4 regions of the Klebsiella sp. GFKo11 genome follow, and region 2 is predicted to be linked to each of the others. Evidence: predicted binding sites of a transcription regulator. Region 2 holds the regulator's gene; each other region holds the start of a gene.

Region 1 (6,043 bases), 1.0 Mb from region 2:
AGCGACCCGGGATCCAGTCCGGTGTCGTCAACGCCGTCAATACATGATCGCGCCACTGCCCATCGATCAGCAGATAATCTTTGGCGTAACCTTCTTTTTCAAAGCCCAAACGTGCCAGTAAATCGCCGCTGCGCTGATTATGCGGCATATAGTTTGCCATTATGCGGTGGATGTGTTGCGTGCGTTGCATATAGCGAATGGCCGAAGTTAATGCTTCGAACATCAGTCCCTGTCCCTGCCATTTCTCAGCGATGGAATAACCGAGATAACAGGCGTGAAACGACCCGCGCACGACATTGGAAAAATTCGCCACGCCGACAATTTCTTTTTCTTCCGCATCAAGCAGAGCAAAATAAAATGCCGAACCTTGCTTATGAAACTCCGAGATCATCGACAAACGCGCCTGCCAACCGGAAGGGTAACAGTGGCTGTCATCGCGCACTGGCTCCCAGGGTTTTAAGAACCCTTTATTCTCCGCGTAATAATCGGCCAGACGCCAGGCGTCACGATCGTGAACCAGGCGTACCACCAGCCGGTCCGTCGTCAAACGCACCTTCGGTACGTTACTGCGATAGCCAAACATTCCCCTCTCCTGTTCCCCTGACGCAATACTTACTCACTTTACTATACCTGTCCTGCGCGGCGGTGTGAAAACAGCAACATACCATTTTCTGCACCATCTCCGCTTTTCGATGAATAGCCTCTATCGTTCTTGCATTTTGATAAAAAAATATTGTCGCAAGTTAGCTGGGAAAATAACCTTCTACCCCGCAGAATGTCAGAGCTTATCCTTATTTTTCCCTGGAGGGGAAATGTCCCGCGTATCGCAGGCACGGAGCCTGGGTGAATATTTCCTGTTAGTCGATAACATGCTGGTGGTGCTCGGCTTTTTTGTCGTATTTCCGCTTATCTCTATTCGCTTTGTCGATCAAATGGGCTGGGCAGCACTCATGGTCGGGATCGCGCTCGGCCTGCGCCAGCTGGTGCAGCAAGGATTAGGTATCTTTGGCGGCGCGGTTGCCGACCGTTTCGGCGCCAAACCCATGATTGTCACCGGCATGCTGATGCGAGCCGGCGGTTTTGCTGCCATGGCCGTCGCCCATGAACCGTGGGTATTATGGCTATCCTGCATTCTCTCCGGCCTTGGCGGCACCCTATTCGACCCGCCGCGAGCAGCCCTGGTGGTCAAACTTGTGCGCCCGCATCAGCGTGGCCGCTTTTTCTCTATTCTGATGATGCAGGACAGCGCAGGAGCGGTAATCGGCGCGCTGTTAGGCAGCTGGCTGTTGCAATATGATTTTCGTCTGGTTTGTAGCGCCGGTGCTGCGTTGTTCATCGTCTGTGCGGCATTTAACGCCTGGTATCTTCCCGCCTGGAAACTCTCTACGGTGAAAACACCCGTGCGTGAAGGGCTGGGTCGGGTACTCCGTGACAAACGCTTTGTCACCTATGTTCTGACGCTGACGGGCTACTATATGCTGTCGGTTCAGGTCATGTTAATGCTGCCAATCATGGTCAACGACATTGCCGGTTCTCCATCAGCGGTAAAATGGATGTATGCGATTGAAGCGGCTATTTCACTAACCCTGCTTTATCCGATTGCCCGCTGGAGTGAAAAACGCTTTCGCCTTGAACATCGTTTGATGGCCGGCCTGTTGGTCATGACGCTGGCCATGATGCCGATTGGCTTAAGCAGCAATCTACAGCAACTGTTTACGCTGATTTGCATCTTTTATATAGGTTCTATTATTGCTGAACCTGCACGTGAAACGCTGGGGGCTTCGCTGGCGGATGCCAGAGCTAGAGGTAGCTACATGGGCTTTAGCCGCTTAGGATTAGCCTTTGGCGGTGCCTTCGGTTATGCCGGCGGAGGCTGGCTTTTTGACGCTGGTAAAGCCGCCGGACAACCTGAGCTACCGTGGTTGATGTTAGGCATCATCGGCTTTGCAACGTTTATCGCGCTGTGGTGGCAGTTCAGCCCGAAACGTTCGACCTCAGGAATGCTGGAACCGCGCACCTGAGTTGCCGGACCCTCGTTTCTCTTCCATAATGAATTAAGGACACTCAGTCACTATGGAGGAGAAACGTGAAGTTATATATCTACGATCACTGCCCATTCTGCCTTAAAGCCCGCATGATTTTCGGCCTGAAGAATATCCCCGTCGAACTGATCACGATTCTGGAGGATGATGAATCAACCCCGACCCGAATGATCGGTCAGAAGATGGTGCCTATTCTGCAAAAAGACGACAGTCGCTACATGCCGGAAAGCATGGATATCGTGCATTACGTCGATAAACTGGATCGCCAACCGCTGCTCACCGGCCCGCGTAATCCGGCGATTGAAACCTGGTTGCGTAAAGTCAACACCTATGCCAACCGCCTGCTGATGCCGCGTTTCGCAAAGTCTGCCTTTGATGAATTCTCTACGCCTGAAGCGCGCGCTTATTTTGTGAATAAGAAAGAAGCGTCAATTGGCAGTTTTGCCGATCATCTCGCACATTCCCCCGGGCTGGTTAAGAACATCAGTGACGATCTGCGGGCACTGGATAAACTGATAGTTCAGCCGAACGCCGTTAATGGGGAACTGTCTGAAGATGATATTCATCTCTTTCCGCTACTGCGCAGCCTGACGCTGGTCGCAGGTGTGAGCTGGCCAAGCCGCGTCGCCGCCTACCGCGATAATATGGCCAAACAGACGCAGATTAATTTACTGTCATCTATGGCCATTTAGACCTAAGGCAGCGAAAGGTTTGGTCGTTCGCTGCCACCTCGCTTCTTTTTCAGTCTTTTCCGCTAGCACCTCCCGTGCTGGTAGGCCATGCTGCTTTGTGTCAGGATGAACCTATGGCATGACATTAAGGAACCCAATGAAAAAGATGTTTATCGCGGCCGCGCTTATTGTTAGCGGCCTTCTGAGCGGCTGTAACCAGCTTACGCAATATTCAGTTAGCGAGCAGGAAATCAACCAGGCGCTGCAGAAACGTAATCACTTCGCCAAGGATATTGGCCTGCCTGGCGTAGCGGATGCCCACATTGAGCTGAAAAACCTTACCAGCGCCATTGGTCGTGAAGAACCGAACAAAGTGACGCTAAGCGGAGTGGCGAATTTAGATCTGAATTCATTATTCGGTAACCAGAAAGCAACCATTGATCTGAAGCTCAAGGCGCTACCGGTATTTAATAAAGAGAAGGGGGCCATTTTCTTGCAGGAGATGGAAGTTGTTGATGCGAAAGTCCACCCTGAGAAGCTGCAGTCTGTCGTCCAAACGCTAATCCCCTATCTCAATCAATCACTACGTAGCTACTTCAATCAACAGCCCGCTTACGTGCTGCGCGAAGATGCCAGCACTGGTGAAGCATTGGCGAAAAAGTATGCTAAAGGTATCGAGGTGAAACCTGGGGAGATCATCATCCCCTTCACCAATTAATTTTTCGGGCGCTTCAGCGCCCGTTTTTTTACGGAAATTGATGCAAAGGAAAACGTTTACGCTTATCCTTAGTGCCCGGCAAAAACAGCCCTGATGACTGAACTTATTAGCCGGAGCCTTCCATGACAGCACAATCCCAGGTATTGAAAATCCGCCGCCCTGACGACTGGCATATTCATCTGCGCGATGACGATATGTTAAAAACCGTCGTGCCTTATACCAGTGAATTTTATGGCCGGGCGATCGTGATGCCGAATCTGGTCCCTCCTGTCACCACAGTAGAAGCCGCCATCGCCTACCGCCAGCGTATTCTTGATGCCGTCCCTGCGGATCATGATTTTACACCGCTAATGACCTGCTATCTGACCGATACACTCGACCCGGCAGAACTGGAACGCGGATTTAACGAGGGCGTGTTTACTGCCGCCAAACTCTATCCGGCCAATGCCACGACCAACTCCAGCCATGGCGTTACCAGCACCGATGCCATCATGCCAGTGCTTGAGCGTATGGAAAAACTGGGCATGCCGCTGCTGGTTCACGGTGAAGTCACCCACTCTGATATCGATATTTTCGACAGAGAAGCACGCTTTATTGACACGGTCATGGAGCCTTTGCGCCAGCGTCTGCCCGGCCTGAAGGTTGTCTTCGAACACATCACCACGAAAGACGCCGCTGAGTATGTACGCGATGGTAACGACCTGCTGGCGGCCACCATTACCCCTCAGCATCTGATGTTTAACCGCAACCATATGCTGGTTGGCGGCGTGCGCCCTCACCTTTACTGTCTACCGATTTTGAAACGTAATATCCATCAGCAGGCACTGCGTGAACTGGTCGCCAGTGGTTTCGAGCGAGCCTTCCTTGGCACTGACTCCGCCCCGCATGCCCGTCACCGCAAGGAGGCCAGTTGCGGCTGCGCAGGTTGTTTCAACGCGCCAACCGCGTTGGGAAGTTACGCGACGGTGTTTGAAGAGATGAACGCTCTACAGCACTTTGAAGCTTTTTGTTCACTTAATGGCCCACGTTTCTATGGTCTGCCGGTCAATGAAATCTATGTTGAACTGGTGCGTGAGGAAAGCACAGTGGTAGAGAGTATCTCGCTGCCAGGCGATTCACTGGTGCCGTTCCTCGCCGGAGAAACCGTGCGCTGGACGATGAAAAAATAAATCCCGCGCTCCCTGTTGTAAACGTGCAAATTATACTGTATAAATAAACAGTATATTACACAGGGGGCAATTATGCGCATTGAAGTGTCTATCGCCAAATCTACAGCCTTACCCAGCGGCGCCTTAGAAGCGCTGAACAATGAACTCTCGCGGCGTATCGATCAACAGTTCCCTTCGATGTCAAGTCAGGTGACGGTCCGATATGCAGCCAATAACAATTTGTCAGTCATCGGCGGTTTGAAAGAAGATAAAGACCGGATTAGCGAAATCCTGCAAGAAACCTGGGAAAGCGCTGACGATTGGTTTGTCCGCGACTAGTCAATTAAATTTGCTCCCTCATTGTGCAACTTTTTGCCGGGTCGCCCCGGCTTTTTTATTCTTTTCATACTCAGACATTCCCTATTGCCCCCGCTTACACCCTTATAAAATAACGAAGAATGAAACCTTGTGCGCACAAAAAATCAGCAATCAGTGGTGTATGTATCTCTATTTCGTTTAATTTCTCGAGTTTATTCTTGACTACTGATATAATTAATTTGCTTCAGAAAATATGCATTAAACCTCGAGAACTGTTGTCTTTTAACATATGAAGAAGGGGTTATGATGGAAAAGAATAATGAAGTCATCCAGACCCATCCCCTCGTTGGATGGGACATCAGCACCGTGGATAGCTACGATGCGCTGATGTTGCGCCTGCACTACCAAAACCCCGCTCAAGAAAGCAGTAGAGACGCAGAAATTGGCCAGACGCTATGGCTAACAACGGACGTCGCACGTCAGTTTATTTCTATTCTGGAAGCAGGTATTGCGAAGATTGAATCCGGCGAATACCAGGAAAATGAGTATCGCAGACATTAGCAATAACGCACTAATGTCTAAATATTCACTGAACAGGCACCTATGGGTGCCTGAACTATTTTCGGACTTGTATAACAGCGGGTTGTTAATTACCCTGCTAATAAAGCAATAACCCGGAACTCACCATGCAATATGACCTCATCATTATCGGTAGCGGCTCCGTTGGCTCCGCCGCAGGCTATTATGCGCGACAGGCAGGGCTTAACGTTCTGATGATCGATTCACATCAGCCTCCACATCAGGAAGGCAGCCATCACGGTAACACGCGCCTCATTCGTCACGCCTATGGCGAAGGCGAAAGGTATGTCCCTCTGGTGCTACGAGCACAAAAAATGTGGGATGAATTTGCCGCCGCCAGCGGTGAAGCCGTTTTTGAACGCACGGGGGTCATTAATCTTGGGCCCGCAAACTCCGAATTTCTGCGCAACGTTGCCAACAGCGCGCGCCAATTCCAGCTCAATATCGAAGAAATGGATGGCCAGGCCGTTATGGCTCGCTGGCCGGAAATCCGTGTACCACATGATTATCAGGCGATATTTGAACCGGCATCCGGTATATTGCGCAGCGAGCTGGCTATTGAGACCT
Region 2 (6,043 bases):
TAGCAAAAGCCTCTTCCGGCTGCGACCGACCGCTGAAAAAAACCAGCAGTAGCGCAACGCCCGCAATGATCGCTCCCATCACTGGTACGAATGCATAGCCCAGCCCACCAGATATCACCGCACCACCGGCGGCTGCGCCTAACGCGTTACCGAGGTTGAAAGCGCCGATATTAACCGATGATGACAGCCCGGGAGCTTCGTGAGCCACGCGCATCACGCGCATCTGCAGTGGCGGAACCACCGCAAAAGTCGCGGCACCCCAGACAACCATACTGATAGCCGCACCAATTTGTGACTGGGCCAGTAGCGGGATCGCCAGCATGATCACCATCAACAGCAGCAGAAAGCCCTTCAACGTCCCGGAAACCGAGCGGTCGGCAAACTTACCGCCAAGGTAGTTACCCAGCGAGAAGCCTACGCCAATCAGTACCAGCATCGCGGTCACAAACAGTGGCGATGCGTTAGTGATGCTGTGCAGGACCGGTGATATATAGGTGTAAAGCGTAAACATCGCCCCTGCCCCCAGAACGGTGGTCAGCAGCGCTGACAGCACCTGCGGGCGCATCAGTACTGAAAGTTCCTGCTTAACATCAGGCCGCTCACCCGCGCTTCCTTTTGGCAGGGAAAACCACAGGCTGACCATCGCCACCACGCCGAGACCCGCCGTTGCAAGGAACGACATTCGCCAGCCGATAGTTTCCCCCAACCAGGTCGCCGCCGGAACGCCGCCAATGTTGGCAATTGTCAGCCCCATAAACATGGTCGCCACGGCGCTGGCCTGCTTATGCTTCGGCACTACGCTCGCCGCCACCACCGAGCCTAACCCAAAAAAAGCGCCGTGATTGAGGCTGGTGATAATGCGCGACAGCAGTAGCGTGGTGTAATCCGGTGCAATTGAAGAGAGCACGTTACCAAGAGTAAAAATCGCCATCAGGAAAATCAGCGCATTTCTGCGCGCGCGGTGCGAAAGCAACAGAGTCATCAGCGGCGCGCCAACCATCACCCCAATGGCATAGGCACTAATAAGCATTCCCGCAGCCGGAATAGAGACATCCACGCCTTTGGCGATAACCGGTAATAGCCCCATCGGGGAGAACTCGGTAGTACCGATACCGAAGGCACCGATCGCCAGAGCGAGCAGGGGAAAGTTGATTTTCATTCAATGACTCCATCGGGCCGTCTTCAGCGACGGCATCTCATCAGAAGCCAAAAGCATGACATCAATCACAGAAAAACAAAAGTAAACGAAATGGCAAAAGATTTTTGCGAAATTGATAATAATGGTGGAAAAAGAAAAGGGAGAACGATGTCTCCCTCATATTGGAATTAGTGCAGTATGGCGGTGAGCCCTGCGGCGACAATCAAACCCAGAACAATAATCGTCGTTGTCAGCGAAAACTTTAAATCTGTATCCATCAATTTTTCCCCTTGATTATCCCCACATGAAAAGTGAGCTTGCTCATTTTTACATAGATTAGCGCAAATATCTTCCGAGATTTAGAGGGATGCACATTTTTGTTCTTCCCCTTTGCCCCAAGATCGGACAAAATCCCACGCTAATTTGAAAGCGTATCGGCCATTGACCCCTTCCTGTCGTTCTGTGTCGTTTTCCCGACGTGATGCAATGTTCAATTTTGGCATCAGGGTGTGTACAGGCAAACGTTTACGTACCGATTAACGGGCGATCAGGTCAAGGTCTGGAGTGAGAAGTAATGGCAACTATTAAAGATGTAGCGAAGCGCGCAAACGTTTCCACTACAACAGTATCACATGTAATTAACAAAACGCGTTTCGTTGCAGAAGAGACGCGCAACGCTGTGTGGGCTGCGATTAAAGAACTGCACTACTCCCCCAGCGCCGTTGCTCGCAGCCTGAAGGTTAATCACACCAAGTCTATCGGATTGCTGGCGACCAGCAGCGAAGCGGCCTATTTTGCCGAAATTATCGAATCCGTTGAGAAAAGTTGCTTCCAGAAGGGCTATACCCTGATTCTCGGCAACGCATGGAACGATCCGGAGAAACAGCGCGCCTACCTGTCAATGATGGCGCAGAAGCGCGTGGACGGCCTGCTGGTGATGTGTTCTGAGTATCCTGAGTCGGTACTGAGCATGCTGGAAGAATATCGCCATATTCCGATGGTCGTGATGGACTGGGGTGAAGCAAAAGCCGACTTCACCGACTCGGTTATCGATAACGCCTTCGAAGGGGGTTATATCGCCGGGCGCTATCTGGTGGAACGCGGTCATCGCGAAATTGGCGTGATCCCCGGCCCGCTTGAGCGGAACACCGGTGCCGGCCGCCTGGCCGGCTTTATGAAAGCGATGGAAGAAGCGCAGATCAACGTTCCTGAAAACTGGGTCGTGCAAGGTGATTTCGAGCCGGAATCCGGCTACCGCGCGATGCAGCAAATCCTCAGCCAACACCATCGCCCGACGGCGATTTTCTGCGGCGGGGATATCATGGCGATGGGCGCTATTTGTGCAGCAGATGAAATGGGTCTGCGCGTGCCGCAGGATATTTCGCTGATCGGTTATGACAATGTGCGCAACGCCCGCTACTTCAGCCCAGCGCTGACCACCATCCATCAGCCAAAAGATTCTCTGGGCGAAGCGGCCTTCAACATGCTGCTGGACCGCATCGTCAACAAGCGCGAAATATCCCAGTCTATTGAAGTACATCCGCGCCTGGTCGAACGTCGATCCGTGGCCGACGGCCCGTTTGTCGATTATCGCCGTTAATTCTCCTCGCGGCGCCGGCTATTCCGGCGCCCGCAGCCACTCCCTGTTCAGCGTTTCACTGTCGCCAAGGTAATCCAGCAGCCACATCAGCGCCGGTGAAGCATCGCTTTGTTGCCACGTCAGGCAGCAGGCCGCATCAGGGAATGGATTTTCCAGTGCCAGCGCCGTCCATTCTCCGCTATCAATTCGCGGCTGTGCAAAATGCTTTGGCACCATGCCAACACACAACCCTGCGCTGAGGCAGGTCGCGGAAGCGTCCCAGTCCGGCACCACCACCCTCTTCTGATTATCCAGCAGCCACGTCGTGCGTTTCGGTAGCGAGCGTGAAGTATCTTCCCGTACCAGCGACGGCCAGTTGCGCAACACATCGTCGCTTAACGGGCCGTCTATTTTCGCCAACGGATGATCGCTGGCCACCACGCAATCCCAACTCAGCATCCCCATATCGCGAAACGCATAGCGCCCACCGACGGGAATAGAGCGCGTCGCGCCAATAGCTAATTCCACGCGGCCATCAGCTAACGCATCCCAGACGCCGTTGAATACCTCCTGAAAGACAATCAGTTCAACGTCATCAAAATGACGATAGAAATCAACGATCATTTGCCGCATGCGCGCCGGTTTGACGATGTCATCGACGGCAATGGATAGCTGCCCGCGCCAACCGTTGGCTATCTGCTGACACTGCTGGCGAGTGATCTGCATTTTTTTGATAACAGAGCGCCCTTCCTGCAAAAACCAGACCCCGGCCGGGGTTAATTCGACATCGCGGTGACGACGTTCAAAGAGCGGAACCGCCAGCCACTCTTCCAACTGACGCACGGTATAACTCACCGCTGAAGGTACGCGGTGTAGCTCCTGCGCCGCTGCGCTAAAACTGCCGTTACGCGCAACAGCATCAACCACCTCAAGTGAGTATTCTGACCACATATTCTGCCTACAAAATTTTTGAATCCACCTGACAAATATTAGCGTTTCACAAGCCCGAATGCACTCCCTACACTCTGCCGCACCGTACCTGCATCAATAACAAGAGAATTTTATGCAACAATTGCAACAACCTGGGAAAGGATTCTTAGTCTGGCTGGCCGGGCTCAGCGTGCTCGGCTTTCTGGCCACCGATATGTATCTGCCGGCTTTCGCCGCGATCCAACAAGATCTCAACACTTCAGCGGCTTCAGTCAGCGCCAGCCTGAGCTTGTTCCTGGCAGGCTTTGCCATTGGACAGCTTTTTTGGGGGCCGCTCTCTGACCGTTACGGACGCAAGCCGGTACTGCTAAGCGGCCTGGCCATTTTCGCTATCGGCTGTCTGGGGATGCTTTGGGTGCAAGATGCCACGCTGATGCTGGCGCTGCGCTTCATTCAGGCGATTGGCGTTTGCGCCGCCGCCGTGACCTGGCAAGCGATGGTGACCGATTACTACCCAGCCCATCGCACAAACCGTATTTTTGCCGCCATTATGCCGCTGGTGGGCTTGTCTCCAGCATTGGCGCCGCTGCTCGGCAGCTGGCTGCTGGTTCATTTCGAATGGCAGGCTATTTTCGCCGTTCTGTTCGCGATAACCCTGTTGCTCATGCTGCCGGCCTTGCGCCTGAAAGCGGCGAAAAAGACGGTTGTCGGCACCCAGCAGAAGCTGACTTTCCTTGCCCTACTACGCTCGCGCGAATACAGCGGCAACGTGCTGATTTATGCCGCCTGCTCCGCCAGCTTTTTCGCATGGTTGACCGGCTCGCCATTTATTCTTCACGAGATGGGGTACAGCCCGACCGTTATCGGCCTGAGCTACGTTCCGCAAACTATCGCGTTTCTGGTTGGTGGTTACGGCTGCCGTGCGGCTTTACAAAAATGGTCAGGGCAGCAGATCCTGCCGTGGCTGCTGGTGATTTTCTCCATCAGCGTTGCCGCTACCTGGCTGGTAGGTTTGCAGGCTAACGCCACGCTTGTCGGATTAATGATTCCGTTCTGTGCAATGGCGGTGGTAAATGGCGGTATTTATCCTATCGTCGTTGCTCAGGCGCTGAAGCCGTTCCCGCAGGCGACCGGTCGCGCCGCAGCTTTGCAAAATACCTTACAGTTGGGTCTTTGCTTTATCGCCAGCTTGCTGGTTTCTACGCTGATAGCGACACCGCTGCAAACCACCACCAGCGTGATGCTTATCTCCATTGTGCTGGCCGGTATCGGTTACCGTATGCAGTACAAGGCCACCGCGTTGGCAACAGAATCGTCACATGCTTAAGGTAATCTTCAGATAGTGTTAAGGTCCAGTAATTAGCTTGCTAACATATTTTTATTGAAAGCCTGTTTTTAGCGGCCTATACTGGATCCGGCATCACATAAATAGAAAGATTAATTGATTTAACGGGAGCAGGATGCGTCCCGTTTCTCCATGGAAGGCCTTTCGGCAAGGGTTATCTCCCTTCCTCTGTTCTACGTCGGATAGCAGCCTCACGGATTGTCCGTGAGATTTCTCACAAAGCCAGAAAAGCGTCTACGCTGTTTTAAGGTTCTGATCACTTGGGCGTGATGGAGAAGCTATGAGTTCATCGTGTATAGAAGAAGTAAGCGTACCAAATGATGATTGGTACCGGATTGTCGCTGAGTTATTAGGCCGTGCGGGCATCGAAATTAATGGTCCAGCCCCCTCCGATCTGCGGATTAAAAATCCTCTCTTTTTTAAGCGCGTTTTACAAGAAGGGTCGCTGGGATTGGGAGAGAGCTATATGGACGGCTGGTGGGATTGTGAGCGGCTGGATTTATTTTTCCACAAGGTCTTACGCGCCGGACTGGAAAATCAGCTTCCCCACCATTTTAAAGATACCCTCCGCATCGCGGGCGCTCGCTTATTCAATCTGCAAAGTAAAAAAAGGTCCTGGATAGTCGGCAAAGAACATTACGACTTAGGTAACGATCTTTTCAGCCGCATGCTCGACCCTTTTATGCAATATTCCTGCGGATACTGGAAAGATGCGCAGAATCTGGAAGATGCACAGCAGGCAAAATTAGATCTGATCTGTCAAAAGCTGCAGCTTGAACCCGGAATGCGGGTGCTGGATATTGGCTGCGGCTGGGGTGGTCTGGCTTACTATATGGCTAAAAACTACCAGGTCAGCGTTGTTGGTGTCACTATTTCAGCCGAACAGCAAAAGATGGCCCAGCAGCGTTGTGAAGGGCTGGACGTAACAATTCTGCTTCAGGACTATCGCGATTTGCATGATAGTTTTGACCGCATTGTTTCCGTTGGTATGTTTGAACACGTCGGGCCTAAAAATTACGACACCTATTTTGACGTGGTGGATCGTAATTTA
Region 3 (6,043 bases), 2.4 Mb from region 2:
GAGTCGGCAATCGCCTGACGACCCTCAGTGGTGTTGATGATGTAAGTATATTCGCCATTCTTGATACGGTCCTGAATGTGCGGACGACCTTCATGCACCTTGTTCACCAGGCGCGGATTGATGCCGGCTTCACCCAGCACAATCGCGGTACCGTGGGTGGCATCCAGCTCGAAGCCGAACTTCAGCAGTTTTGCCGCCAGGTCCACCACGCGCTCTTTGTCGCCTTCGCGTACGGAGAGCAGCGCGCGGCCCGATTTCTTCATCGTCGAGCTACTGCCCAGTTGCGCTTTAGCGAACGCTTCCGCGAAGGTGCGGCCCACGCCCATCACTTCACCGGTGGAGCGCATTTCAGGCCCCAACAGTGGGTCTACGCCCGGGAACTTGTTGAACGGCAGCACCACTTCTTTCACCGAGTAGTATGGCGGGATGACTTCTTTGGTCACGCCCTGCTGCGCCAGCGTCTGGCCTGCCATCACGCGCGCCGCGACTTTTGCCAGCGCAACGCCGGTGGCTTTCGAGACGAACGGTACGGTACGCGCTGCACGCGGGTTGACTTCAATCAGGTAGACTTCGTTGTTTTTAACCGCAAACTGCACGTTCATCAGGCCGCGTACCTGCAATTCGAAGGCCAGCTTCTGCACCTGCTCGCGCATCACGTCCTGAATTTCCTGGCTCAGCGTGTAGGCTGGCAGGGAACACGCGGAGTCACCAGAGTGGACGCCTGCCTGTTCGATGTGCTCCATGATGCCGCCAATCAGCACCATTTCGCCGTCGCAGATAGCATCCACATCGACTTCTACCGCATCATCAAGGAAGCGGTCCAGCAGCACCGGCGCATCATTAGAGACGCTGACGGCGGTCTGGAAGTAGCGACGCAGGTCAACTTCGTCATAGACGATTTCCATTGCCCGACCACCGAGCACGTAGGACGGACGCACCACCAGCGGGTAGCCAATCTCTTTCGCTTTTTCGACAGCCATTTCGATGGCGGTTACGGTGGCGTTTGCCGGTTGCTTCAGCTTCAGACGGTCAACCGCCTGCTGGAAACGCTCACGGTCTTCTGCACGGTCAATCGCATCCGGGCTGGTGCCGATAATCGGTACGCCTGCCGCTTCCAGCGCGCGCGCCAGCTTCAGCGGAGTCTGGCCGCCATACTGCACGATAACGCCTTTCGGCTTCTCGATGCGCACGATTTCCAGCACGTCTTCCAGGGTGACCGGCTCAAAGTACAGGCGGTCGGAGGTGTCGTAATCGGTCGAAACGGTTTCCGGGTTACAGTTGACCATAATGGTCTCGTAACCGTCTTCGCGCAGCGCCAGCGAGGCGTGAACGCAGCAGTAGTCAAATTCGATACCCTGACCGATACGGTTCGGGCCGCCGCCGAGGACCATGATTTTGTCGCGGTCAACGGACGGGTTCGCCTCGCACTCATCTTCATAAGTGGAGTACATATAAGCGGTGTCGGTGGCAAATTCCGCCGCGCAGGTATCTACGCGCTTGTAGACCGGGTGCAGGTCGAACTGGTCGCGCAGCTTGCGGATTTCCGCTTCGCGCACGCCCGAAAGCGCGGCCAGACGCGCATCGGCAAAACCTTTACGCTTGAGCTGACGCAGGAAGTCAGCGTCAAGGCCGGTAATACCGACTTCAGTCACTTTCTCTTCCAGACGAACCAGCTCTTCAATCTGCACCAGGAACCAGCGGTCGATATTGGTCAGGTTGAACACGCCGTCAACGGACAGACCAGCGCGGAAGGCATCAGCGATATACCAGATACGCTCGGCACCGGCATCTTTCAGCTCGCGGCGAATCCTGGTCAGCGCTTCCGGGTCATCCAGGCTCACTTTCGGATCGAAACCGGTCGCGCCCACTTCCAGGCCGCGCAGCGCTTTCTGTAAGGATTCCTGCTGAGTGCGGCCAATCGCCATCACTTCACCGACCGATTTCATCTGGGTGGTCAAGCGGTCGTTCGCGCCGACGAATTTCTCGAAGTTAAAGCGTGGGATTTTGGTCACAACGTAGTCGATGGACGGCTCAAACGACGCCGGAGTACGGCCGCCGGTGATGTCGTTCATCAGCTCATCAAGGGTGTAACCTACCGCCAGTTTCGCCGCCACTTTAGCAATCGGGAAGCCGGTGGCTTTCGAGGCCAGGGCCGAGGAGCGGGAGACGCGCGGGTTCATTTCGATAACGATCAGGCGACCGTCTTTCGGGTTGACCGAGAACTGAACGTTGGAACCGCCAGTTTCTACACCAATTTCACGCAGTACCGCCATCGATGCATTACGCATGATTTGGTACTCTTTATCGGTCAGGGTCTGCGCCGGGGCGACGGTGATGGAGTCACCGGTATGGATGCCCATCGCGTCGAAGTTTTCGATAGAGCAGACGATGATGCAGTTGTCGTTTTTATCACGCACCACTTCCATCTCGTACTCTTTCCAGCCAATCAGCGACTCATCAATCAGCAGCTCTTTCGTTGGGGAAAGATCCAGCCCGCGTTCGCAAATCTCTTCAAACTCTTCACGGTTGTAAGCGATACCGCCGCCGGTGCCGCCCATGGTGAAAGATGGGCGAATGATGCACGGATAGCCGACGTCAGCGGCAACCGCCAGCGCTTCTTCCATAGTGTGAGCGATGCCGGAGCGCGCGGTGTCGAGGCCGATTTTCTTCATCGCCACGTCGAAACGGCGGCGGTCTTCGGCTTTATCAATCGCGTCAGCAGTGGCGCCAATCATGGTGACGCCAAACTCTTCGAGTACGCCCTGACGTTCCAGTTCCAGCGCACAGTTCAGCGCAGTCTGGCCGCCCATGGTCGGCAGAACCGCATCCGGGCGCTCTTTTTCGATAATTTTGCGTACCACTTCCCAGTGAATCGGCTCGATATAAGTCGCATCGGCCATTTCCGGGTCGGTCATGATGGTCGCCGGGTTGGAGTTCACCAGAATGACGCGATAACCCTCTTCGCGCAGCGCTTTACACGCCTGCGCGCCGGAGTAGTCAAATTCACAAGCCTGGCCGATAACGATCGGGCCAGCGCCAAGAATCAGGATGCTTTTTATATCTGTACGTTTTGGCATTTTGTTTGCTCCTGATTATTTTGCTGAAGAACGGTAGTGCTTAATCAATTCGATAAAGTGGTCGAACAGCGGCGCGGCATCGTGCGGACCCGGGCTCGCCTCCGGGTGTCCCTGGAAGCTGAACGCTGGTTTATCGGTACGATGAATCCCCTGCAGGGTGCCGTCGAACAGCGACTTGTGGGTCACGCGCAGGGTAGCAGGCATCGAGGCTTCATCCACCGCAAAACCGTGGTTCTGCGCGGTAATCATCACCACGTTGTTATCAATATCTTTAACCGGGTGGTTACCACCATGGTGACCAAACTTCATCTTGATGGTCTTCGCTCCGCTCGCCAGCGCCAACAGCTGATGGCCAAGGCAGATGCCGAATACCGGAATCTCGGTTTCGAGGAACTTCTCAATCGCTTCGATGGCGTAGTCGCACGGAGCCGGGTCACCGGGGCCGTTAGACAGGAAGATGCCGTCCGGATTCATCTTCAGCACGTCTTCAGCGGAGGTCTTCGCCGGCACTACCGTCAGACGGCAGCCGCGGTCGACCAGCATGCGCAGAATGTTGCGTTTCGCGCCGAAATCATAGGCCACAACGTGGAACGGCAGGTCGTTTTCTGCTTTGGCTTCCGGCAGGTCGCCCGCCAGAGTCCAGCTACCTTGCGTCCAGCTGTAGGTTTCTGCGGTAGTCACTTCCTTCGCCAGATCCATCCCGTTCAGGCCCGGGAACGCTTTCGCTTTTTCCAGCGCCAGCTGCGCATCCGGGCTGTCGCCCGCAATAATGCAGCCGTTCTGCGCGCCTTTCTCACGCAGCAGACGGGTCAGCTTACGAGTATCGATATCGGCGATCGCCACGATGTTATGGCGCTTCAGGTAAGAAGAGAGGTCTTCGGTATTGCGGAAGTTGCTGGCAATCAGCGGCAGGTCGCGAATGACCAGGCCCTGCGCATGTACCTGAGAAGATTCTTCATCAGCGGCGTTAGTGCCGACGTTGCCGATATGGGGATAAGTCAGAGTGACGATTTGGCGGGAATAGGAAGGATCAGTGAGGATTTCTTGATAACCGGTCATTGAAGTATTGAAAACGACTTCCCCAACCGCCGTGCCGGTAGCCCCAATGGCCCGACCGTGAAACTGGGTTCCGTCTTCCAGAACCAATAGCGCTGACTTAATCAAAACACCCTCCAGAGAATATCCACTCACTTTATTTGCATATTAATTCATAATGCAGATCTGAATCAATGCAAATCTGTTGCCCGCAGAATTTTGGCAAACGGCGGCATTCTGGAGAGATGGCGGGTAAAAGTCAACTTAAAGCGGATATTTTTAATCTTATTTCAGGCCACTGTTCAGCAATACCAGCCTTAGCTGGTAAAAAGATCAACTAACTAGCCAGGGAAAACGCTTGCGGGGCCGGATTATTGTAAAATCATTGAGCGGAGAACAAAAAAGTAGACCAGATGGTCAAAATTTACAATAAAACAACAATAAATACAAAGATAACATAATCTTTTGAAGACTTGATGATAAAAATATAAAAAAATCGGAAAAATAAAAAGGGCAATAAAATATTGCCCTTTGCAATCAATTACATATTGAATGCAATAACCACATCACGATGGGTAATAATCGTTATAAAGAGTTCAGTTCAAGCACGTCACGCATATCAAAAAGACCGTTTTTCTTACCTTTCAACCATAATGCTGAGCGAACTGCACCATTTGCAAAAGTCATCCGGCTGGAGGCCTTATGGCTGATTTCGATACGTTCGCCGATATCGGCAAACATCGCTGTATGCTCACCGACGATATCTCCGGCGCGTACGGTGGCAAAACCGATCGTGCCCGGCTCGCGTTCACCGGTGTAACCTTCGCGACTGTAGACCGCACAGTCCTTCAGATCTTTATCCAGAGCACCGGCAATCGCCTCGCCCATCGCTAACGCCGTACCCGATGGGGCATCGACTTTGTGGCGATGGTGCGCTTCGATAATTTCGATATCGGTGTAGTCGCCCATCACCTTCGCCGCTTTCTCCAGCAGCTTTAACATCACGTTGACGCCGACGCTAAAGTTAGCGGCGAATACAATGGCGATTTCCTGCGAAGCATCGCGAATCGCCTGCTTCCCGGCATCATCAAAGCCGGTGGTGCCGATCACCATCCCTTTACCGTGTTGACGGCAAAAAGCGAGGTGGTTCAGCGTGCCTTCCGGGCGGGTAAAATCGATGAACACGTCGAAATCATCTTTTACCGCCTCAAGGCTGCTTTGCACCACAACGCCTGACTTACCCACGCCCGCCAGCTCGCCCGCATCGCTGCCGAGCAGTGAGGAGCCTTCACGTTCCAGAGCCGCGCCAAGCGCCGCGCCGTCCATTTGCTGTACCGCCTGGATTAACTGGCGTCCCATCCGGCCGCCCGCGCCCGCGATGGCCACGCGGATTTGTGCATCATGCATAGCTATTCTCTTTTGTTAACACTACGTAAATTGTTTTCAGAGTAACCAGCCCGTCGATGAGCCGCTACTCAAAAACACCGATAATTAGAAATTTATGACAAACTGCCGCCGATATCAGTAAAAACTATACGATTGTGCCGGGAATTTGGCGTTGAGTAGTGAGAAGGGGTACGCATGTGGATTCAGGAACCCCGGTTCGGCCATTTGCAGGCCAATCCGGGGTCAGCTATTGATGAAAAGCCGAACAATTAATGCAGGAACAGCTCTCCTGGAGGGAAGCCATACAGGAACCAGGTGACCGCCAGCAGATCGGCGCTGCCGCCGGGGCTGAGATGGCGAACAATCAGTTCATCGTCCAGCTGACGTAACGCTTCCAGCCCACCGTCGGCCAGCACTCCGCCTTCCCACAGCAGCTTTTGCGCCTGCTGCTGAACAAAGTTGAGTCCTTCCAGCCCGCCGCGTGAAACCAGGTTGGTATCGTCATTCCATGCCATCAGATGCAGCAAGGTCTGTAATAACGCCAG
Region 4 (6,043 bases), 2.7 Mb from region 2:
TGGCTATAACTTGTGAGTATATATAACGAGGAGAATTTGCCCCCTCCCGGACGGGAGAGGGCGAGAAGCATTATACTTCTTCCATGCGGCCCAGCAGCGCCTGCAGACGATCCTGCCAGCCCTGCTGTTGTTCTTTCAGCTGACCGTTTTCACGCTCCAGCTCTTCACGACCGTGCTGTGCGCTTTGTACTTCCTGCACCAGCGTGTTGTTCTTTTCTTTCAGCTCTTCGATTTCCATCTGTAACAGAGTGATGGTATCAATCGCCTGCTGGACTTTAGATTCTAATTTCTCAAACACTTCTAATGACATCGTCATACCTCTCCTGAACTTGCAAGGCGTTGATAGAAACCGTCCGTTTCGTATACGCGTTGACGCCTTAACGAAAATTAGCGCACTACCGTGGTGATGTAGTCGATTGTATGAAGCCCCGCCGCCCCTGTCCAGCGACAACCCGCGTAGATTGCGGTTTGCGACACTTTTCGGCCTTTACCTGGTTCGTTCACCGCTTTTTCCCGTTACTTTTTCGTAATTGTTAATCAATGGGTTAAAAAAATGAGTGGTGAAACGCACCCGCAAATGACCGAATACGCGTTTATGGCGCGAAAACGCTCATTTTCTTGACGTAGTACACACATTTGAATTTCGATATTTCTCGTTTTTGTTCGTTAACGATAAATTAACACTATGCCTACATGGCAGCGTGGTCGCCTGCGACCTTCACACATACAATAATCATCACTACGCTTCAGGATTCGATTATGAGCCAAACATCAACACTAAAAGGCCAGTGCATCGCAGAGTTCCTCGGTACCGGGTTGTTGATCTTTTTCGGCGTTGGGTGCGTCGCTGCACTTAAGGTCGCGGGAGCCAGCTTCGGTCAATGGGAAATCAGCATCATCTGGGGTCTGGGCGTCGCTATGGCGATTTACCTGACCGCAGGGGTTTCCGGTGCGCACCTTAACCCAGCGGTCACCATCGCGCTGTGGCTGTTTGCCTGCTTCGACGGACGTAAAGTTGTTCCTTTTATCATTGCGCAATTCGCTGGCGCCTTTTGCGCTGCGGCTTTAGTTTACGGGCTTTATTACAATCTTTTCTTCGATTTCGAACATAGCCACAATATGGTGCGCGGTAGCGTCGAAAGTCTTGAGCTGGCTGGCATTTTCTCCACTTACCCGAACCCGCATATCAATTTTGTGCAGGCCTTCGCGGTAGAGATGGTGATTACCGCTATCCTGATGGGCGTCATTCTGGCGCTGACCGATGATGGCAACGGCGTGCCGCGCGGCCCGCTGGCACCGCTGCTGATTGGTCTGCTGATCGCCGTTATCGGCGCATCCATGGGCCCGCTGACCGGCTTTGCCATGAACCCGGCACGCGATCTCGGACCGAAAACCTTCGCCTGGCTTGCTGGCTGGGGAGATGTCGCCTTCACGGGTGGCAAAGATATTCCTTATTTCCTGGTGCCGCTGTGTGCGCCAATCGTCGGTGCTGCGCTAGGCGCATTCTGCTACCGCAAGCTGATTGGCCGCCACCTGCCTTGCGACACCTGCGTTGTCGAAGAGAAAGAAGCCTCATCCTCCTCTACAACGCAACACAACGCTTCGCTGTAATCTGACTACGGGACTCATACTATGACCGACAAAAAATATATCGTAGCGCTCGACCAGGGCACCACCAGCTCCCGCGCCGTTGTAATGGATCACGATGCCAATATCGTCAGCGTCTCTCAGCGAGAATTTGAACAAATTTATCCGAAGCCCGGCTGGGTTGAGCACGACCCGATGGAGATCTGGGCGACCCAAAGCTCCACGTTGGTAGAAGTGCTGGCAAAAGCCGATATCAGCTCCGATGAAATCGCCGCAATCGGCATCACCAACCAACGTGAAACCGCTATCGTGTGGGAGCGCGAAACCGGTAAACCGATTTATAACGCGATTGTCTGGCAGTGCCGGCGTACCGCTGAAATCTGCGAACAGCTCAAGCGCGACGGTATGGAAGAGTACATTCGCAAGGCCACTGGCCTGGTGGTTGACCCGTACTTCTCCGGCACCAAAGTGAAATGGATCCTTGACCACGTTGAAGGCTCACGCGAACGCGCTAAGCGCGGCGAGCTGCTGTTCGGCACCGTGGACACCTGGCTTATCTGGAAAATGACCCAGGGGCGTGTGCACGTCACTGACTACACCAACGCCTCGCGTACCATGCTGTTCAACATCCACGAGCTGGACTGGGACGACAAAATGCTCGACGCGCTGGATATCCCCCGCGCCATGCTGCCGGAAGTACGCAAGTCTTCCGAAGTATACGGCCAGACCAATATCGGCGGTAAAGGCGGCACGCGTATTCCGATCGCCGGTATCGCGGGCGACCAGCAGGCGGCGCTGTTCGGTCAGCTGTGCGTTAAAGAAGGGATGGCGAAAAATACCTACGGCACTGGCTGCTTCATGCTGATGAACACCGGCGAGAAAGCGGTGAAATCTGAAAACGGCCTGCTGACGACGATCGCCTGCGGCCCGCGCGGCGAAGTGAACTATGCGCTGGAAGGTGCGGTGTTTATGGCGGGAGCCTCTATTCAGTGGCTGCGCGATGAGATGAAGCTGATCAGCGACGCGTTCGATTCCGAATATTTCGCGACTAAAGTGAAAGATACCAACGGCGTATACGTGGTCCCGGCATTTACCGGCCTCGGCGCACCGTACTGGGACCCGTACGCCCGCGGCGCAATCTTCGGCCTGACCCGCGGCGTGAACTCTAACCATATTATTCGCGCCACCCTGGAATCTATCGCCTATCAGACCCGCGACGTGCTGGAAGCGATGCAGGCTGACTCAGGGATCCGTCTGCACGCTCTGCGCGTCGACGGCGGCGCGGTGGCCAACAACTTCCTGATGCAGTTCCAGTCCGACATTCTCGGCACCCGCGTAGAACGCCCTGAAGTGCGCGAAGTCACCGCACTGGGTGCTGCCTATCTGGCCGGTCTGGCGGTGGGTTTCTGGCAGAATCTGGATGAGTTGCAGGAGAAAGCGGTTATCGAACGTGAATTCCGCCCGGGGATTGAAACTACCGAGCGTAACGTTCGCTACAGCGGCTGGAAGAAAGCGGTAAAACGCGCGTTAGCGTGGGAAGAGCACGACGAGGGGTAAGAGCTGGAGGTATTCCCGGCTTGCGGCGTAAACGCCTTAGCCGGGCTACAAAACCCCAAACAGCACGATCTTGTAGCCCGGACAGGTGCGCAGCACCGCCTCCGGGTTTTTTATCAGCCAAACATCGGCAACAGCAGATACAGCTTAATGACCAGCGCGTTAACGATATCAATAAAGAACGCACCCACCATCGGCACCACCAGAAACGCCATGTGCGATGGGCCAAAACGGTCGGTAATTGCCTGCATATTGGCAATCGCCGTCGGCGTCGCGCCGAGGCCAAAGCCGCAGTGACCAGCGGCCAGAACGGCGGCATCGTAGTTTTTCCCCATCATTCGATAGGTCACAAACACCGCATACAGCGCCATTGCCACCGTCTGCACCGCCAGAATGGCAATCATCGGCAGCGCCAGCGACGCCAGCTCCCACAGCTTCAGGCTCATCAGGGCCATAGCCAGGAACAGCGACAGGCTGACGTTACCCAATACAGACACCGCGCGATCAAACACGCGATACAGCCCCAACGCCGACAAACTGTTGCTAAGGATCACGCCGATAAATAGCACGCAAACAAAGGTCGGCAGCTCGAATACGGTTCCCGCCAGCAATTGCGCAACGAACTTACCTACCGTCAAACAAATGGCAATTAACGCGATACTCTCAATCAGCACCAGCGAGGTAATCATGCGCCCCATTTCCGGCTTTTCAAACGCGGTCGGTGCAACCTGATCGTCCGGCGTGCCGTCCGGTGAGGAAGAGTGCTTAACCAAATAGCGCGCCACCGGGCCGCCGATCAGGCCACCCAGCACCAGACCAAAGGTTGCGCAGGCCATCGCCACTTCGGTAGCGTTGGCGAAACCATAGCGCTCGACAAACAATTTACTCCACGCCGCGCCGGTGCCGTGACCGCCGGAAAGGGTAATGGAACCCGCCAGCAGCCCCATCAGCGGGTCAAGGCCCAGCAGCTTCGCCATGCCGATACCGAGTGCGTTTTGCAGCAGCAGCAGTCCCACGACAACGATCAGGAACGTCCCCACCACTTTGCCGCCAGCCCGCAAGCTGGCGAGGTTGGCGTTCAGGCCGATGGTGGCGAAGAACGCCAGCATCAGCGGATCTTTCAGGCTCATATCGAAATCAATTTCGATATCCATGCTTTTCTTCAGCGCCAGTAAGGCCAATGCCACCAGCAGGCCACCCGCAACGGGTTCAGGAATGGTATATGTCTTCAGGAAAGGGACGGTTTGAACGAGTTTTCTACCCAGTAGCAACACTAATGTTGCGGCAACGAGCGTCGATAAGGTATCGAGATGAAACATAAAAAGAGCTCCTTATAGGCGCATGATCCATTCACACGCGACGGTATTCCCGGTGTCGATTGCTTCTCATCATGAGTAATCGGGAGGGGATTTTAAGCAGAAGTACGGAAAAAATGACAGAAAAAGATATTTTGTAGGGATATTGATGCGATCAAGCATACAAAATGTTAATAATTTTTCTAAGCCTATTCCCTGTATAAATATTTATCGCTAAAGAGTGGCAAACGTTTGCTTTTGGTCTACAGTCCGATAAAATCCCCGCTTTGCCACCTTTGGGATTGTTGTGATGTCCGTTAACACCGCAGAGTCAGAAAATGCGCAACCGGTTGCGCATAAGCAAGTCAGCGAATTAATCTACCGCCTTGAAGACCGCCCACCGCTACCGCAAACTCTGTTCGCCGCTTTCCAGCACCTGCTGGCGATGTTTGTCGCAGTCATCACCCCGGCGCTGTTAATTTGCCAGGCTCTGGGCCTCCCGGCTCAGGATACGCAACACATCATCAGCATGTCTCTGTTCGCCTCCGGTGTCGCATCCATTATTCAAATTAAAGCCTGGGGCCCGGTTGGCTCAGGGCTGCTCTCAATCCAGGGCACCAGCTTTAACTTCGTCGCGCCGCTGATTATGGGCGGTACCGCGCTGAAAACCGGCGGCGCCGATGTCCCAACCATGATGGCTGCGCTGTTCGGTACCCTGATGCTGGCCAGCTGCACGGAAATGGTCATCTCCCGCGTACTGCACCTCGCGCGGCGCATCATTACCCCGCTGGTCTCCGGCGTGGTGGTGATGATTATCGGTCTGTCGCTGATTCAGGTTGGCCTTACTTCTATCGGCGGCGGCTACGCGGCCATGGCTGATAACACCTTCGGTGCGCCAAAAAACCTGCTGCTGGCGGGTATCGTGCTGGCGCTGATTATTATCCTTAACCGCCAGCGCAACCCCTATTTGCGCATCGCCTCGCTGGTGATCGCCATGGCAGCGGGTTATCTGGCAGCCTGGTTCCTCGATATGCTGCCAACCAATACCGCGCCAACCGACAGCAGCCTGATTATGGTGCCCACGCCGCTTTACTACGGTCTGGGCATCGACTGGAATCTGCTGCTGCCGCTGATGCTGGTCTTTATGATTACCTCGTTGGAAACTATCGGCGATATCACCGCCACCTCCGACGTCTCCGAGCAGCCGGTTTCAGGCCCGCTATATATGAAGCGTCTGAAGGGCGGCGTGTTGGCTAACGGCCTGAACTCGTTCGTCTCGGCAGTATTTAATACCTTCCCGAACTCCTGTTTCGGGCAGAACAACGGCGTGATTCAATTGACCGGCGTCGCCAGCCGCTACGTCGGCTTTGTGGTCGCGCTGATGCTGATCGTGCTCGGCCTGTTCCCGGCGGTAAGCGGCTTCGTGCAACATATCCCTGAGCCAGTACTCGGCGGCGCAACGTTAGTGATGTTCGGCACCATCGCCGCCTCCGGCGTGCGCATCGTCTCCCGCGAACCGCTGAACCGCCGCGCGATCCTGATTATCGCCCTGTCGTTGGCCGTAGGCCTTGGCGTTTCCCAGCAGCCGCTGATTCTGCAGTTCGCCC

What was found. The regulator PurR, encoded in region 2, represses purine synthesis genes. The targets are predictions, from matches to a motif close to CANGCAAACGTTTGCNTG.
Region 1: the regulator PurR is predicted to act here: its motif matches at 3,477-3,494, upstream of pyrC (dihydroorotase).
Region 3: the regulator PurR is predicted to act here: its motif matches at 4,460-4,477, upstream of carA (glutamine-hydrolyzing carbamoyl-phosphate synthase small subunit).
Region 4: the regulator PurR is predicted to act here: its motif matches at 4,678-4,695, upstream of gltS (sodium/glutamate symporter).

Annotation. Positions count from the first base shown of each region.
Region 1 covers NZ_CM151369.1:3,930,131-3,936,173, forward strand. Annotated here, with positions in the region: gene rimJ (ribosomal protein S5-alanine N-acetyltransferase) at 1-583, opposite strand, end outside; gene mdtH (multidrug efflux MFS transporter MdtH) at 813-2,021, shown strand; gene grxB (glutaredoxin 2) at 2,087-2,734, shown strand; gene AC07P6_RS19165 (lipoprotein) at 2,871-3,431, shown strand; gene pyrC (dihydroorotase) at 3,554-4,600, shown strand; gene dinI (DNA damage-inducible protein I) at 4,673-4,918, shown strand; gene bssS (biofilm formation regulator BssS) at 5,204-5,458, shown strand; gene solA (N-methyl-L-tryptophan oxidase) at 5,584-6,043, shown strand, end outside.
Region 2 covers NZ_CM151369.1:2,882,449-2,888,491, reverse strand. Annotated here, with positions in the region: gene AC07P6_RS14075 (MFS transporter) at 1-1,159, opposite strand, end outside; gene cydH (cytochrome bd-I oxidase subunit CydH) at 1,327-1,416, opposite strand; gene purR (HTH-type transcriptional repressor PurR) at 1,713-2,738, shown strand; gene punR (DNA-binding transcriptional activator PunR) at 2,757-3,668, opposite strand; gene punC (purine nucleoside transporter PunC) at 3,790-4,974, shown strand; gene cfa (cyclopropane fatty acyl phospholipid synthase) at 5,273-6,043, shown strand, end outside.
Region 3 covers NZ_CM151369.1:5,315,117-5,321,159, forward strand. Annotated here, with positions in the region: gene carB (carbamoyl-phosphate synthase large subunit) at 1-3,077, opposite strand, end outside; gene carA (glutamine-hydrolyzing carbamoyl-phosphate synthase small subunit) at 3,093-4,241, opposite strand; gene dapB (4-hydroxy-tetrahydrodipicolinate reductase) at 4,698-5,519, opposite strand; gene citG (triphosphoribosyl-dephospho-CoA synthase CitG) at 5,768-6,043, opposite strand, start outside.
Region 4 covers NZ_CM151369.1:134,387-140,429, reverse strand. Annotated here, with positions in the region: gene zapB (septal ring assembly protein ZapB) at 71-316, opposite strand; gene AC07P6_RS00645 (MIP/aquaporin family protein) at 760-1,611, shown strand; gene glpK (glycerol kinase GlpK) at 1,633-3,144, shown strand; gene gltS (sodium/glutamate symporter) at 3,258-4,460, opposite strand; gene xanP (xanthine/proton symporter XanP) at 4,747-6,043, shown strand, end outside.